DNA from 4 places in the Paraburkholderia nemoris genome. Region 2 is predicted to be linked to each of the others. Evidence: riboswitches for the same ligand, from Rfam matches in the RefSeq annotation. Region 2 holds a riboswitch; each other region holds the start of a gene.

Region 1 (4,066 bases), on a different contig from region 2:
GAAGTGCCGCGAAGTGAGTGGCCCATGATGGGCGCAAGCTTGATGTGTTCGACATGGCTCCAGGCTCGGTTTGCTTGAGATTGGAGTGAGTGTCGGATTTGCCCCGGCTTCGGGCAACCAAGCGATTCGCATAACGTTATGCGGCTATGGAACTTGTCCACAGAAAATGTTCATAGGGTTGTTGATAACAGCGGGGCATCGTACCTAAGTGCTTGACGCAGATCGGTTTGTTGCTTGCGGCGCGGGGGGACGCAGCGATGATCGCCTACACGGTTGGCGCGGAGCCGCGCATTGCAGAGGGGTGGCTTATCCACAGAAAACGTTCACAAGCCTGTGGATAACATTCCGGCAAACGCGCCAAGTACTTGATGTATTTGGCTTCTCTCGCGCTGCACGTCGGCGTGACCGCGGCTCGCGCGGTCACGCCGTTCACATCAAAGGTAAGCGGACTTCGCGGCGCTGCGGCTCGCGGGCGCCAGCAATTTGCTTCGCTCAACGAGGGCGCCGAACAGCAGCCCAGCGGTCGTCCACATAATCACCTGCATGCCGATGGCCGCGACGCGGAATTTCCACAACAGCACTGCCGGGAAAGCCGCCGGCACTTCGTTGATCGTCGGCATCGACAGTTGCACGGCAGCAATGATCGCAACGAACACCACGCCCGCCACGATCGAGCCATTCCACGCGCCCAGCTTCAGCGCCGCGCGGCGTCGAACCTTCAGCGAAAACACCATTGCCGCCAACGAGATCGCAATCATCAGGAAGAACAAGCCGGTCCGCATCCCGATCGTCTCGGGGTCGCCCACCGAGGGTGGATTCGCCGGGTACTTGATGTTCGGGACAATCACCAGCGTGATAAACGCGCCAAGTGCGAGCCATGCGGACAACGCGCGCGCACTCAGCGTGCCGACGCGGCCATATGCATACGCGAACACCAGCGAGAACAGCCCGCCGAACGCGGCGCCGTACGTCACCACGCCCGTCAACAGTCCGAGGCCGGCCTGGGTGCCGCGGCTCACCAGTTCGGGTTCGGGCGCTTCGCCTTTGGCGGCGTCGGCCTTTTCCTCGAAGGAAATCGCCTGATCGACCTGCGGCTCGCCCACTAATCTCGCGAAGCCGAACGTGAGCAATCCCGCGGCGATGCCTGCAAGCATCCCGCGTACCAACAATTTACCGACCATGTTCGACTCCGTTAGTGGCAGGGAAAGCCGAGCAGATGGCGGCCGTCGTGCACGAATTCGTGCACATACATGCCGGGCACCAGCGACGTGGCGCCCTGTTCCGCACCAACGAAATACAGCGCGAGCAACAGCAGCAAGCCGCCGAACACGACCCAAGGCAGCAGTTCACGCAGCGGAATCGGCGTAGGTTGGGCGACAGGCTGTGTCGTGGAATCGAAAACAGCGTTGGACATAATGGACATCTCCTGGGGGTAACGCGCCCCGATAGTCGATTGAAGAGGGATGGTGCGAAGCTCAGGTCTGGCTTTCGGCTCATGAATGCCGATTACAGTGGCGCGACCGCGCCGGGCTCTCACCGGCTTCCGTGCTTCGCAGTGACGCTATTCTACGCGCTAAACTTTGCCTCCCGGCAATGCAAAGCATGCACGCGGCGTCCCGCTTTAGGCCGGTCTTTATGGAAATCAACTGAATGGACATACGGCTGTTACTGATCAGCCACGCATCGACCGCAGCGATGCGCGCGGGCCGCTTCCCCGCCGACGACCCACTCGACGCACGCGGCCTCGCCGAAGCAGCCGCCGCACGAACGCGTCTGTCGATTCCGGATGACGCGGCGGTTTTCGTCAGCCCTGCCGTTTGTGCGCGCGAGACGGCGTCGGCCTTGGGGCTCGGTGCCGCGGCATCGGCCCCGGGCGCATCAGCCGACGAGGGGCTGGCAGATATGGACTACGGCCTGTGGCATGGCCGTCGCCTTGCCGATCTCGCGGTCGAAGCACCGGACGACCTCGCCGCGTGGACACATGATCCTGACGCAGCCGCACACGGCGGCGAGTCGTTCAGTCAACTCGTGAAGCGGGTGGGACAGTGGCTCGACACGCTAAACGGTGCGTTGAGCGAGGGCGTCATACCGGGCAACACGCAAAACGTGGTCGCCGTCACGCACGCTTCCGTGATCCGGGCCGCGATCGTTCATGCGCTCGGCGCGTCACCGGCCGTGTTTCCGCGCATCGAAATCGCGCCGCTCTCGATGGTCGAGTTGCGACGCTCGCGACGCGGCTGGACATGGTGGCCGGCGTCGCGATAACGGCCGCACGCGGACAGCCCGAAACGCATGTGCCCACTCACTTGCCCGATACAACCAGCCGCAACTTGCTCGAATCAGCCCGCGTCAACGTGATATCAGTCCGTTTGGCACGCGTGCCTAGATAAAAATGCTGACGACCCGGTGAATTCTGATCATGCGTCGCGTCGGGCAGGCACGATGCGATGTCCGCCGCGACACCCTGCAGTGCATCCGTGCTCGAACCGGCATCGTGATGCGGCGTCCACGTGCATTGATAACTCCCACGGCTCGCCGAACATTGGGCGTCATCGCCGTAGGGTTGCGCAACGCCCTTGCCGTCTTCCGGTGTGAGCGAAGCCAGACCGTCCGGCGCCGCTGCGACGATCCGTTTGAGCGACGCACATGGGCTAGGCGCATCGTCGGCATTGGCGCTGCACGGCAGCAAGGCGCCAAGCGATACAGCGGCGATCGCGGCCGCGAGGATTCGGGTCTTGTTCATGTCGGCACAGTCCTTTGAAAGCTGGCCTTATCGCAGTAGCACGGTTCATGCCTTGCCGAACAAGGCCGCCAGCCCCTGCGCCGATGCAAAAATCCCGTTCGCGTCGTGCCCGACGCCGTCGATCACAAACGTACGATGCTTCGCCGCCGCTTCCGGACACCTCAACGCCATATAGCGCGAGTAAGCCAGTCCGCGTCCCAGCCGATGCTCGCCTTGCGTCTGCGCCGCGCATGAACGGTCGAGTGCCGGATGCTGCGGATCGCAATCCGCACCGCCGAGCAGCACGGTGACGTCACGACGCGCATAGCGCGATTCGAGCGCATCAGCCGAGCCAGCCTCCCCGCCACTCGAAGCATAGGCCGGCAAATCTTCGAGCCCATACTTCCAGCGATTGAACGACGGACATGCCGTCGCATCGAACGCCACGAATTCACCTGATGCTGTCGGCCGCATCGCATCGAAGTACACATACGACGATGGATTCGCGACCACATAGCGCACTGCAATTCCGCGCGCGACGAGCGGCGCCTCACCCCGCGTCACCACGGCGTAGCGCTGCACCACCTGGCCACCGCCCGAATGCCCGGCGATCACCACCTCGGTCAGCGACGCAAACTGCTCGCGCGACGCCAGCGTCTGCAGAATGGCGTCGAGCACATCGAACGAACTGAGCGGCGCCGGACCTTTGGCGTTGTCGCCGCCCATCCAGCCAGTCCATTCCCAATGCAACGTGGATGGCGGTAACGCATGCGCGCCAACGTCAGCACTCGCGAGGAACTGCGGCACGATCAGCAGCGTATCGGCTGCATCGCCACCAGCCAGTGCGCAGGCACGCTCCGCAAGATTGAAGTACGTATCCGCATTGCGCAGGCGTCCGTGAATCAGAATCACGGCACGCTTGACGTCATGCGTCGGCGCAAGCCAGTCGCCGTTCGCGAACACCGGCACCGTGCCGCTGCCCGCAGGCGTCGCGACACTCAGATGCCGGCTGGCGACGACGGCAACCGGACGTTCATTCGGCGCGCGTTCGTCATCTGTAATCAAAGGCTGGGTCATGCAATAAGCTCGTGGGTCATCTAATCAGTCTGGCTAGGGGCGCTGGCTAGTGGCGGTTAACGCGTGACGAACTTCGCCGTTGCACCGCCCGGCTCACGTCCCGAGCGCGTGAAATACACCATCGCGAGCGACACGAAACCGGCAAAAATCAGGTAGAACGCCGGCGTCAGACTGCTGCCGGTCAGATGCGTCAGGGCGGTGATGGTGAGCGGCGCCATGCCGCCGAACAGCGTCACCGCAATGTTGTACGAGAGCGCCACGCCCGCC
Region 2 (4,066 bases):
GTTCCAGGTGTAGCCGTCGCCCATCGTGACGAAGTCGCAATTGGCGATCGCGCCGAGGAAGTCGCGTTCCGACGTATGCAGCGCGCCCTTAATGAATTGCACGACGCCAAGGCGCATGCCGTGCCCGAGCACGCGCACGGCCATGCCGAAGGCGGCGGTGGTTTTGCCTTTGCCGGTGCCGGTATTGACGATCAGCAGACCTTTTTCGACGGTGGCGCTGGCCTGCTTTTTCTCGTGGCCCTCGCGCCGGCGTTCGGTCATGCGTTGATGCGATTCGGGATCGGTTTTCATGGACGGTCCTGTTCTTGAGTGTCGGTGTTTGTGTGGTCGCGGGCGGGGCGAGCGGTGGTCGATGCGATTGCGACCGTGACGCCGGCGTGTACGGTTTTGCGCACGAGTAGCCGTGCGTTGGCGGTATCGGCTGCAAACGAGGCAACTGGGGTCATTGAGCCAATTGGCGCATGGGCTGCGTCAGGCGCGCGGGCCGCATCAGATTCGGCTGCCGCAGCGAGCAACGCACACGGCTCGCAGACGCCATCTACGCCGAGATGCTCACGCGTGGCCGCCGACGGATCCTCCACGGAGATCGCCGCAATCTGCTCGCGGCTGAACAGTTTCAGCGGCAGCGCATGACTTGCGCAAAATTCGAGCAGACCGGTTTCGTGGGCTTTGACGTCAACCGAGGCGATCATGCTGATTTCGTCGAATGAATGCGAGCCGAGCGTGGCACGGACAGCCGTTTCGATTTCCTCGGCGGAGCTGTGCAAACGACAACCGATGCCGACGGTTAGCGTTTTCATTGCGCGTCCGTAAGGTTCGCTGCCGACATTCACCGCATCCCGCGCCAAAGCCAGCGACGCCACGCCACCGATCACCACGATCGCCGGCGAGCCGAGTCCAGCGCGCGAGACTGTATCCGCGAACTCCCCGAGCCGCGAGAGCGCATGCCGTTGCTCGGGGCGCGTGGCCGATTCGATCGCTGCGCACGGCGTATCGGCGCTCATCCCGGCCGCGAGCAATGCGTCGACGATTTCGTTCAGTCGCCGCATGCCCATGTAAATCACCAGCGTCATTCGCGTAGCGACGAGCGCGGCCCAGTCCGGCTCGCCGCTGCCGGCGCCGTGTCCGGTGACGAACACCACGCCTTGCGCGTGATCGCGATGCGTCACAGGAATGCCGATTGCCGCGGGCGCCGCAATCCCGGCGGTGATGCCATTGATCACGTCCACGCTGATGCCCGCGGCATGCAGCGCCTCTTGTTCTTCGCCGCCACGACCGAACACGAACGGATCACCGCCTTTCAAACGGGCGACGCTGCGTCCCGCCTGCAGATGCTCGAGCATTTGCGCGACGATGCCGGCCTGCGGCGTCGACGGATGCCCGCCACGTTTGCCGACATACACGACCAGCGCGTCGGCGCGCGCGAACTGCAGTACTTCAGGATTCACCAGATCGTCGACCAGCACCACGTCGGCCTGTGCCAACGCGCGTGTCGCCTTGAGCGTCATCAGTTCGACGTCGCCGGGGCCGGCGCCGATCAGCCAGGCGCGGCTCATCGCGGCGTGCATGGCGCGTGCCATGTCGTGACAAACGAGAGCGGACGAGGCGCGAAGATGCCGGAGGCGGCAGAAATTGAGGTCATGCGGTGCTACAGATTACGCGCAACGAGAAACGCCGCTCGCCGCGCTTCCCACAGGAAAACGCCAACGGCCGCGCCACGTCGTGCTTCAGCGCCTTCACATCCGTCCCTCGCGGATTCCGGCGGCCGGCAGCGTGACGTTCGCTGCCTCCGCGTCTGGCCGGTATCCGGGCTGGCGGCCTCATGCGTTTTGCCTTCCCGTCCGGATTCGTCGGACAGTGGCATCAAAAACGCATGCGCGATGCGAAAGCACCGCAGGTCGCTTACCGTTGCGGGGACAGCACAGGTTGAGCGCAGCGAGCGCGGCCTGTTTCCCGTTTAACTGCACATGCGAACGCATATGCGGGCACCAAACGCGCGCATACGATAGCACATGGCAGGCCGCGCCGGCACTGTGGAAAGGCCTTGCCGAAGCCCGCGTTTCCTTGACGGCACGGGGCGCTCGGCCTAAACTCGCACGCACTTTGGTGCTCGTGTGCGCGCTCGTGCGCATGCAGTTAAACGGGAAACAGGGTGCCCACCTGCAATGGACCGGGTCAACCTGTGCTGCCCCCGCAACGGTAAGCGAAAAGCGGTGCGTTCCTGAGCGCCGCGGAGCCGGCTTCGATGTCCACGCGCAAGGCCGCGTCGGCATATAACCACTGGGCGAGAAACCACTCGTCCGGGAAGGGGAAGCGGCGCTTTCGCCAGCCCGGATACCGGCCAGACTACGAAGAACGACCATCGCGGGGATGCGGTGGCGCGTTCATGACCTCATTCTCGTTTCCAGTTTTCGGTTGCCTCGGCAACGCCGTTGTTCGTCCCCGTGTTTTGTTAATGTCGTGGTTTGGGGTATGTGCCCCGTTTGCCCGGCCTATACACGATGCCTCGGCGTGCACGAGCAACTCCTACGGATGGACCTCACGATGCAAACTCAAATGCGCAAGATCCCCGTCACCATCGTCACGGGCTTTCTCGGCAGCGGCAAGACCACGCTGCTGCGGCACATTCTTCAGCATGCGGGCGGCAAGCGCATCGCGGTGATCGTCAACGAGTTCGGCGAACTCGGCATCGACGGGGAAATCCTCAAGGGTTGCGGCATCGGCTGCGATGAAAACGGCGTCGAGACCGAAGGGCAACTGTATGAACTCGCGAACGGCTGCCTGTGCTGCACCGTGCAGGAAGAGTTTTTCCCGGTGATGGAAAAGCTCGTGGAGCGCCGTGAGCAGATCGATCACGTGCTGATCGAGACGTCCGGTCTCGCCTTGCCGAAGCCGCTCGTGCAGGCGTTCAACTGGCCGCAGATCAAGAATAGCTTTACCGTCGACGCGGTTGTCACCGTGGTCGACGGCCCGGCTGCGGCGAGCGGTCAGTTCGCCGACAACCCGGTCGCCGTGGATGCGCAACGCAAGGCCGATCCGAATCTCGATCACGAATCGCCGCTGCACGAATTGTTCGAAGATCAATTGTCGGCGGCCGATCTGGTAATTCTGAACAAAACGGATCTGCTCGACGAAGCGCGTCAAGCTGCTGTCGAAACCGTTATCCGCGAAGAAATTCCGCCGCAAGTGAAGATCGTGCGCGCACAGATGGGTCAACTTGATCTGCATACGCTGCTGGGCCTCGAAGCGGCCTCGGAAGAAACAATCCATCTACGCCACGACCATCACGGTTCGGCCGAAGACGCTGATCATCACCACGACGAGTTCGATTCGGTTGTCGTGCACGCGAATGTTTTGTCGCGCGAAGCCGTGATCGCCGCGTTGCAAGGGCTCGTCGAAACCAACACGATTTATCGCGTCAAAGGTTTCGCGGCGCTGCCGGGCGCGGCGATGCGTCTGGTTATCCAGGGCGTGGGCCGTCGTTTCGATAGTTACTTCGACCGGCGCTGGCAAGCGGGTGAAACCGGCGCAGATCAACAAAGCCGCTTTGTGCTGATCGGCGAAGACCTCGACCAGGCCGCGCTGCAACAGGCATTCGACGCCGCGTTGGGCACCGTGGCGAGCGCCCAGCCGCAGCAGGCGTAACCGGTCATGCATCTGCTGCGCACCACGCCGGGCGGTTTTGTCGACGATACCCAGGGCGTGATCCGGATCGATCAGCAGCCCGCCGATATCGTGGTGCTCAGCTCCGCGGATACCACGCTATCGTTGCTCGCGAGCGTGTTTCCTCGCTTGGGCGAGGGCTTTCCGAGCGTGCGGCTTGCGAACGTCACGTATTTGCGGCAACCGGCTTCGGTCGATTTCTATGTCGAAGACGTGTTGCAGCATGCGCGTGTCGTGGTGGTCGATCATCTCGGCGGCGAGGCATACTGGCCGTACGGCATCGAACAGGTGGTCGCCCTCGCCGAGCGCAAGCAGCAGACGCTCGCGATGTTCTCCGGCGATCTGCAGGAAGACCCGAATCTGCTCGCGCGCAGCACCGCTGACGCCGATCTGTGCCATCAGC
Region 3 (4,066 bases), on a different contig from region 2:
CACAGCCAATCCTTCCAGCGCATCAGGCGCCCGGCCGGCCACCAGTTGCAAACCCGGCACGCCCAACGCGTCGCGATTGTGCTCGATGAACCGCTGCCGCTCCGCGTGCCCTTCGATCGCGATCGCGCGGCAGGTCGGGTGCGCGCGCATCCATTCGATGCCGATCGAGCCGCTGCCCGCGCCCACATCCCATAGCAATTCGCCTGGAGTCGGCGCGAGGCGCGCCAGTGTGATTGCGCGGACGTCGCGTTTGGTCAACTGACCGTCGTGGCGAAAGGCGTCGTCAGGCAAGCCGACGGTCAGCGGCAAACGCGGAGCGCCCTCCGTTGCACGGCATTCAAGCGCGATCAGGTTCAGCGCCGCCACTTCCCCTGCGGGCCACTGGTCCGCGCGGCCATCGATACACCGCTCCAGATCGCCGCCCAAATGTTCCAGCACAGTCATCCGGGTCGCGCCGAAACCGCGCGCATTCAGCAGTTCGGCCAGTGCAGCGGGCGTGCGCCCGTCGGCACTCAGCACGAAGACGCGCGCGCCGTCGTGCAGATGAGCATTCAGCGTCGGCAACGGCCGTCCCACCAGCGAAACCGTGGCGACATCCTGCAACGGCCAGCCAAGCCGCGCGGCCGCCAGCGACAACGACGAGGGCGCGGGCAGCACCCGCAACTCACCTGCCGGCAACTGCCGCGCGAGCGTCGCGCCGACGCCGAACAGCATCGGGTCGCCACTCGCCAGCACACACACGGGCCCTGTACGCTCCGCCAGCAAAGGCGCGAGATCGAACGGCTTCGGCCATGCCGCGCGGCGCGCAGCGAGGCGCGCGGGCAGCATCGCCAGATGACGTTCACCGCCATAAACCACCGACGCTTCCAGCAAAGCACGCCGCGCGGGCTTCCCCAAGCCGGCGAAGCCGTCATCGCCTATGCCCACCACGGTCAGCCACGCCGGCATGCATCCATCCTCTTTCTGTATCTTCAAATATTGCGCTGTGCCACGCCGATCAGAGCGTCCAGCCTCGTTGTGCTGTTCGAAAAAAGGCATAATACAGCCGCCGGTGCCCTTCGGGGCCGAAGAGGGAACACAGTGTCGCTGTGGCTGCCCCCGCAACTGTATGCAGCGAGTCCGCCTGCGCTCCGCGCCACTGGTTCGACCGGGAAGGCCGCGGCGGACCATGACCTGCCAGCCAGGAGACCTGCCGGCCAGACTGTTCGTGCCAGCCTACATCGGGCGGGGTGTACCGATGCCGTAGCAATGGCCGCTTTGCGGCTTGCTCGGGCCGTCGCGCGACGCTCAACCCGGTGTCCGTCTTGAATCAAGCTTCGCCCTCCACTGCTTTGCCCGACGCGGCTCTCGTGCTGCGGTCTTCGGCGTGTCCGGGGCTGCTGCGCATCGTTGCCGCGCGCGATGGGGGGATTTGCCGGATCAAATTGCCCGGTGGCGAGTTGAGCGCGTTGCAGGCTGCGGTGATTGCCGAGGTCAGTGAACTGCATGCGGCTGGTGTGGTCGAGCTGACCAATCGCGCGAATCTGCAGGTGCGTGGCGTGCGAAGCGGGCATGAAACGGCGTTGATCGCGATGCTGGTCGATGCGGGGCTTGGGCCGATTCCAGAGGCTGGCGCGGTGGATGCTTCCGGCGTGCTGCTCGCGACCTCCGCGGATATTTCTGACACATCTCGGTTCGACGCAGCGGATGCTTCAAATACGCGATCGACGACCGCACAACAAGCGCCTGGCTCAATTTCGGCATCCGCTGCGGATGATGTGCGCAATGTGATGGTGAGCCCGACTGCCGGGCGCGATCCATTTGCGCTGTTCGATACGAGGCTGCTTTGCGTCGAACTGCTCGCCTTGCTGCAATCCGAGGCGCGGTTCGCGGCGCTGTCGCCGAAATTCGCGCTTCTGCTCGATGGTGGTGAGCGTCTTGCCAGGCTGGATCATCCGCACGACGTATGGCTGGCGGCGACGCAGGCGGAAGACGGTGTGCGATTTGTGTTTGGGTTGGCGGGTTGTCCGCCGGCTAAGGCGAACGCGAATGCCGATGCCGATGCCGATGCCGGCGCTCTCGCCGCAGTGCTGCCTTCGCAAGTCATAGACCTCGTCCGCGCGCTGCTGCACACGTTCCTCGATCTGGCCGCCCCAGATGCCACGCGCATGCGCCACCTGCTCGCCACGCATCCCCTCGACGCGCTATTGCAGCACGCTCAAACGTACGTCGATTTCCCGCTGTCACGCGACACATCGCTTGCAAACTGGCAACGCCCCACGCCTGCCGATGCCGCGCTCCGACTCGGCGCGCACGCACAGCGAGTCGTCGGAACGCTGCACGTAGGCGGCCAACCGCCGCTCGGACGCCTCGACGCCGCGACCTTGCGCAGCCTCGCCACGCTCGCGCAACAGCACGGCAACGGCACACTGCGCATGACGCCCTGGCAAAGCGTATTGCTGCCCGATATCGCTGCCGATGCCGCGCCCGCCGTGCTCGCTGAAATGAACGCGTTGGGACTCGCCTGCGATCCCGCACAACCCATTACGCACTTAATCGCCTGCGCCGGTTCCACAGGCTGCGCAAAAAGCCTCGCTGACACCAAAGCCGACGCGCTGCTTCTAGCGGATCGCCTGCCCGACGGCGTCGACGTCCATCTGAGCGGCTGTCCGCGCTCATGCGCCGCCGCACATTGCGCGCCGTACACACTGCTGGCCGCGGCACCCGGCATCTACGACCTTTATCGCCGCGACAGCCAGCCGGGTTTCGGCTCGTGCGTCGCGCACCAACTCACGATCGAACAGGCCGCCGACATGCTCGACCCATTGGCACACCCGGCCCGGAGCCCCTCAGATGCTTGATTACATTCGCGACGGTCAGGAGATCTATCGCCAATCCTTCGCGACGATACGTGCGGAGGCCGACTTATCGCGTATCCCTGCCGACCTCGAGAAACTCGCGGTGCGCGTGATCCACGCCTGCGGCATGGTCGACGTCGTTGAAGATCTTCAGTTTTCCGAAGGCGCAGGCACGGCGGGCCGTACGGCACTGGCACAAGGCGCGCCGATTCTGTGCGACGCCGGCATGGTGGCGCAAGGCATCACGCGCGCACGACTGCCTGCCAACAACGAGGTGATCTGCACGCTGACGCATCAGGACGTGCCTGCGCTTGCGCGCGAACTCGGTAATACGCGCTCGGCGGCCGCGCTCGAATTGTGGCGGCCGCAGTTGGCAGGAAGCGTCGTCGTGATCGGCAATGCGCCGACCGCCCTCTTTCATCTGCTCGACATGCTCGATGCCGGCGCACCGAAGCCCGCGCTGATCCTCGGCTTTCCGGTTGGTTTTGTCGGCGCGGCCGAATCGAAAGCGATGCTTGCCGAAGACAGTCGCGGCGTGCCCTTCGTCGTGGTTCATGGACGACGCGGCGGCAGCGCGATGGCCGCCGCTGCCGTGAACGCACTGGCGACGGAGGTCGAGTAAATGACCGTGCAAGGACGTTTATTCGGACTGGGCGTCGGCCCCGGCGACCCGGAACTCATCACGCTGAAAGCGCTGCGTTTGCTGAAAGCGGCACCCGTGGTCGCGTATTTCGTCGCGAAGGGTAAAAAAGGCAACGCCTTCAGCATCATCGAGGCGCATCTGCATGACGCTCAACAACATCTGCCGCTCGTTTATCCCGTCACGACCGAAGCGCTCGAACCGCCGCTTTCGTATGAGGCGATCATCGCCGATTTCTACGACACCGCTGCGGAGATCGTCGCCGGCCATCTCGACGCGGGCCGCGACGTCGCGGTGATTTGCGAAGGCGATCCGTTCTTCTACGGCTCGTATATGTATTTGCACGACCGCCTCGCGGCGCGTTTTGAAGCCGAAGTCGTGCCCGGTGTGTGCTCGATGCTCGGCGGCGCAGCGGTACTCGGCTCGCCGCTGGTGTATCGCAATCAGAGTCTGTCGGTGCTCTCCGGTGTGTTGCCCGAAGACGAATTGCGCCGGCGTCTCGCCGATGCGGACGCTGCGGTCATCATGAAACTCGGCCGCAACTTCGATAAGGTGCGGCGTGTGCTTGGTGAACTCGGGCTCGCGCATC
Region 4 (4,066 bases), on a different contig from region 2:
GGCACCGAACCGAAGTCCGATGCCGTTTGAATAAGGTCCCCGCCTTAGCCGCTAGGCCGGCATCCTGAACCGGGAGTTCAGAATTGGTCGCAGTTAGCAGCACTTCGGGTACATCAGACAGAGTGACGCGCACACCCGTGCTACAAATTTCCACAACCGTGCACATGGCATTGGTTCAAGGAATATATGACCTTGGCGAACCAGGCAGGGAAGTCAAACCGATTGAATTCAAGACGTTTGCATGAATCTTTGCTCATGCACCTCGTTTGAATCCGCAGCCGATCTCAGGACCGGCTACAAGATACTTTACATGCTGTACTGCTGAATCACAGTACCCAGTTGCTCGTTCATTTGGTGCATTGTACGCCGGATTTCTTCAGCGGGAAATGCTTCTCCGTGCCGCACGCTGCTTTGCAGCTTAAGCAGTTCTGATGCCAGCGACAGCGCGGCCATGACGGCAATGCGATCCGTGCCGCGCACGTTGCTGCTATTGCGGATCTTCGACATCTCGGCGTCGACGCGAGCAACCGCTTCAAGCAACGCGCCTTCAGTTTCCGGCGAGCAGGCGAGACGATAGGGCACGCCGAGAATCGATACTTCGATCTGCTTGGTGGTCATGCATTTTCTCCATGGCGGGTGACGTCGCTCTCCGCTTCTTCCTCATGCGGCGCGGCCTCGAGCAGGTCGAGCTGATTATCAGGCTCGCTGTGCGCGCGGGCCCGCGGCAATTTTTCGAGGATCGCATTGAGGCGCACCTGTGCGTCGTCGATCTTTGCCGACAGCGCGTCGCGTTCCGCCTGCAGCGCATCGCGCTCCTCGCGCATCAGCGCGAGTTCCGTGCGCGTGGCCTCGGCTTCCGCACGCGTTTGGGCGAGCTGATCTTCGAGCGCGAGACGCGCTTCATTGTGGCGTTGGCTGATCGTGATCAGCTTGCCGATATTCTGTGAAAGTGTTTCGAGTTCGGTGAGCATCTGCTGCGTCCTCTAAAGACATCGCATTTTAGCGCGGAATGTCGCAGGTTCCGACAATTGTCTCGTTTCGAGACGTAACAACATCGCTTTGTGCCGGCTTTTATCGACCATATGATGAAAAACAACTCATGCATCGGACAATAACCTGCACTTAACAGAACAGTTTGCGCGCGGATTAACCATTCTTGACGGACCCGAGGGCCGCTCCTAAACTGGCCGCACTTTGGTGCCCGCGCGCGCTTTTCGACAGTGTGCGCAGTTAAACGGGAAGCAGGGCGCGCGCTTCGCCTGAACGCGCCAACCTGCGCTGCCCCCGCAACGGTAAGCGACCGCATTCGTCATGCAGGTCGATCCTGATCGCGTGTTTGAAGCTGAACACGCGAGTGTGCCACTGCGCGTCACGCGTGGGAAGGCGGGATCGATGTGTCGCCAGCCCGGATACCGGCCAGAGGGAGAGGCTCGTTCCCGCGCAAACGTAAAACAACGCGGGCGCCTCGTTACGCATCGGCCCGCGGGGAAGCGGGCCGCGCACGCTATCCACAGGAATGTCATCCCATGCTGTCCCCTATCGCTCGCGCGGCGTTGCTCGCCTTTGCGAGCCTGCCGCTCGTCGTGCATGCGCAAGCTGCCGCTTCTTCTGCGTCCTCGTCCTCCTCCTCTTCTTCATCTTCTTCTGCCGATGCGGGGGCGAGCGATTCGTCAGCCGCGGTGTTGTCGCCCGTTGTCGTGACCGCGGAGCGCGGGCCGCAACCGCTCGCCGATGCGATCCCGCAGACCACGCTGTTCGATCAGCAGGACATTGCCGATACGACCGCGACCGATTTGCCCGGCCTGCTGCAACTCGCGCCCGGTGCGCAAATCTCGCGCACCGGTGGCCCGGGTTCCACGACGAGCCTGTTTCTGCGCGGTGCGTCGTCGACGCAATCACTTCTGCTGATCGACGGCGTGCGGGTTGATTCCGTGAGCCTGGGTGCGCCGCAACTCGCACAGATTCCACTCGATCAGATCGATCACGTCGAAGTGGTGAATGGCAACGTGTCCGCGCTTTACGGCTCCGGCGCAATTGGCGGCGTGGTGCAAGTATTCACCAAAGACGGCGGCGACCATCCGCCGCGTTTCAATTTTTCGGTGGGCTATGGCAGCTATCACACGCAGACACAGCAAGCCGGCGTGAACGGCGCGCTCGATAAAGACGGCAACACCACCTTCAGCATTTCGCTCGCGCGTTCGAAAGACGACGGCTTCTCGTCGCTCAATCCGTCTCAGGCGCCCAACGCGAATCCGAACGCAAACGGCTATCTGAACGAAAGTATCTCGGCTTCGCTGCGTCACAAGTTCAGCGACAAGTGGGACGCGGGCGTCACCTATTTCCAGTCGAACGGCAATAACAGCTACGACAACGCGTACGGCGTGCCGATCGATCTGAACAACCTCTACAGCAAAGTGCGCCAGGTGTCGGTGTTCGCGAACGGCAAGCTGACCGACTGGTGGACCACGCACTTCATCGTTTCCGAAGGCGACGACCGCAGCGTGGCGAATACCAACGGCATCTACAACGGCCGCTTCGATACCGACAATCGCCAGTACACATGGCAGAACGATTTCGCGCTCGCCGCGCAGCAGAAACTGCAGGTCGGCTATGAGCATCTGGATCAGAGCCTCGATTCGGATACGTTCGCTGCGCCCGACCGGCATGTCGATTCGGGCTTTGTCGGCTACACAGGGCGCTTTGGGCGCAATCAGATTCAGGCCAACGTGCGGCGCGATCAGTATTCCGATTTCGGCGGGGCGAACAGTTACTATCTCGGCTACGGTTTCGACATCACCGAGCATTGGAAGGCGACTGCAAGCTATTCGGATTCGTTCCGCGCGCCGAGCTTCGACGATCTGTACTATCCGCTCAGCGGCAATCCGTCGATCCAGCCCGAGCGCAGCCATTCGATCGAAGCAGCGTTGCAGTACGCGTCGAACGCGCTTGGCGTGATGCGTCTGAGCGCGTTCCAGACGCGTTATTCGAATCTGATCGACTACGAGCAGGTTACGCCCGGCATCTTTTTGGCCGAGAACGTCGGCCGTGCGAAGGTGCAGGGGCTTGAGGGATCGTGGAGCGGCCATGTGGGCAAGACAGATGTGCGTGCGTCGGTGACGCTGCAAAATCCCGTCGACCTCGATAGCGATACCGATCTCGTGCGGCGTGCAAGGCGCTTCGCGTCGCTGGCGGTGAATCGCAGCATTGCCGGGTGGCGTGTTGGCGGCGAGTGGATCGTCAGCGGCGCCCGTGAAGATAGCAGCGGCACGCTGGGCGGCTACGGCGTGGTGAATCTGTCGGCGCGCTACAACATCACGAAGGCGTGGTACGTCGCCGCGCAGATCCAGAACCTGTTGAACAAGGACTATGAAACGGCCTACTCGTATAACTCGCCGCGGCGCGGTGCGTATGTCACTGTTGGTTGGCAGCAGCAGTGACGAACGTGCTTGCATGAGAACGCGCCGATGAACCGTAGCTCGAGCCCGATGCCCACGAGCACGTTGCGCGTGATGGGCGCAAAGCGCGCGGCCGCGATCTGGCTCGTGCTCGCGGCAATCGCGCTGGTTGTGCTGATGGCGTCGCTCGCGCTCGGCAGCGTGTCGCTCGCGCCGGCGCGCGTGTTGGCGGCGTTGCTGCCGTCGCACGCGGCGCATGTCGAGTCCGGCGATCTTGCCGGCGAGATCGTGCGCACGCTGCGTTTGCCGCGCGCGCTGGCCGGCTTCGCGTGCGGCGCCTTGCTTGCGCTGGCCGGTGCGCTGCTGCAAGTGCTGTTGCGCAACCCGTTGGCTGAACCCTACGTATTAGGTGTGTCGGGTGGCGCGGCAACGTTCGCGCTGGTCGCGATGATCGCCGGTTGTGCGTGGTGGATCGTCGACGCCAGTGCATTCGCCGGCGCCTTCGTGTCGATCCTGCTGGTGCTTGGCCTCGCACGCCGTGAGTTGTGGCGGGGCGAGCCGCAGGATACGTCGCCGCGTTTGCTGTTGACTGGTGCGGTGATCGCGGCCGGCTGGGGCGCTGTCATTACCCTGTTGCTCAACCTTGCGCCGGACAATCGGCTGCGCGGCAT

Evidence for each region. Region 2 has a riboswitch for cobalamin ahead of cobW (cobalamin biosynthesis protein CobW). Riboswitches for the same ligand answer to the same signal wherever they lie in the genome.
Region 1: it holds a riboswitch for cobalamin, as region 2 does, so the genes downstream of both, KHO33_RS04540 (CbtB domain-containing protein) here and cobW (cobalamin biosynthesis protein CobW) in region 2, are expected to answer to the same signal.
Region 3: it holds a riboswitch for cobalamin, as region 2 does, so the genes downstream of both, cobG (precorrin-3B synthase) here and cobW (cobalamin biosynthesis protein CobW) in region 2, are expected to answer to the same signal.
Region 4: it holds a riboswitch for cobalamin, as region 2 does, so the genes downstream of both, KHO33_RS07310 (TonB-dependent receptor domain-containing protein) here and cobW (cobalamin biosynthesis protein CobW) in region 2, are expected to answer to the same signal.

The regions. Positions count from the first base shown of each region.
Region 1 covers NZ_CAJNBO010000002.1:424,665-428,730, reverse strand. The annotation lists gene KHO33_RS04550 (ABC transporter substrate-binding protein) at 1-55, opposite strand, end outside; gene KHO33_RS04545 (CbtA family protein) at 435-1,181, opposite strand; gene KHO33_RS04540 (CbtB domain-containing protein) at 1,193-1,414, opposite strand; adenosylcobalamin (AdoCbl) riboswitch at 1,468-1,555, opposite strand; gene KHO33_RS04535 (histidine phosphatase family protein) at 1,651-2,265, shown strand; gene KHO33_RS04530 (hypothetical protein) at 2,303-2,743, opposite strand; gene KHO33_RS04525 (alpha/beta hydrolase) at 2,789-3,799, opposite strand; gene KHO33_RS04520 (MFS transporter) at 3,856-4,066, opposite strand, start outside.
Region 2 covers NZ_CAJNBO010000013.1:6,746-10,811, reverse strand. The annotation lists gene cobO (cob(I)yrinic acid a,c-diamide adenosyltransferase) at 1-291, opposite strand, end outside; gene KHO33_RS42810 (cobalamin biosynthesis protein) at 288-800, opposite strand; partial or broken gene cobA (uroporphyrinogen-III C-methyltransferase) at 834-1,556, opposite strand; cobalamin riboswitch at 1,781-2,008, opposite strand; cobalamin riboswitch at 2,088-2,360, shown strand; gene cobW (cobalamin biosynthesis protein CobW) at 2,545-3,645, shown strand; gene cobN (cobaltochelatase subunit CobN) at 3,652-4,066, shown strand, end outside.
Region 3 covers NZ_CAJNBO010000001.1:525,764-529,829, reverse strand. The annotation lists gene cbiE (precorrin-6y C5,15-methyltransferase (decarboxylating) subunit CbiE) at 1-948, opposite strand, end outside; cobalamin riboswitch at 1,033-1,211, shown strand; gene cobG (precorrin-3B synthase) at 1,296-2,840, shown strand; gene KHO33_RS02310 (precorrin-8X methylmutase) at 2,833-3,459, shown strand; gene KHO33_RS02305 (precorrin-2 C(20)-methyltransferase) at 3,460-4,066, shown strand, end outside.
Region 4 covers NZ_CAJNBO010000004.1:82,751-86,816, forward strand. The annotation lists RNA gene ssrS (6S RNA) at 33-214, opposite strand; gene KHO33_RS07300 (cell division protein ZapA) at 307-618, opposite strand; gene KHO33_RS07305 (hypothetical protein) at 615-971, opposite strand; cobalamin riboswitch at 1,179-1,435, shown strand; gene KHO33_RS07310 (TonB-dependent receptor domain-containing protein) at 1,527-3,437, shown strand; gene KHO33_RS07315 (FecCD family ABC transporter permease) at 3,465-4,066, shown strand, end outside.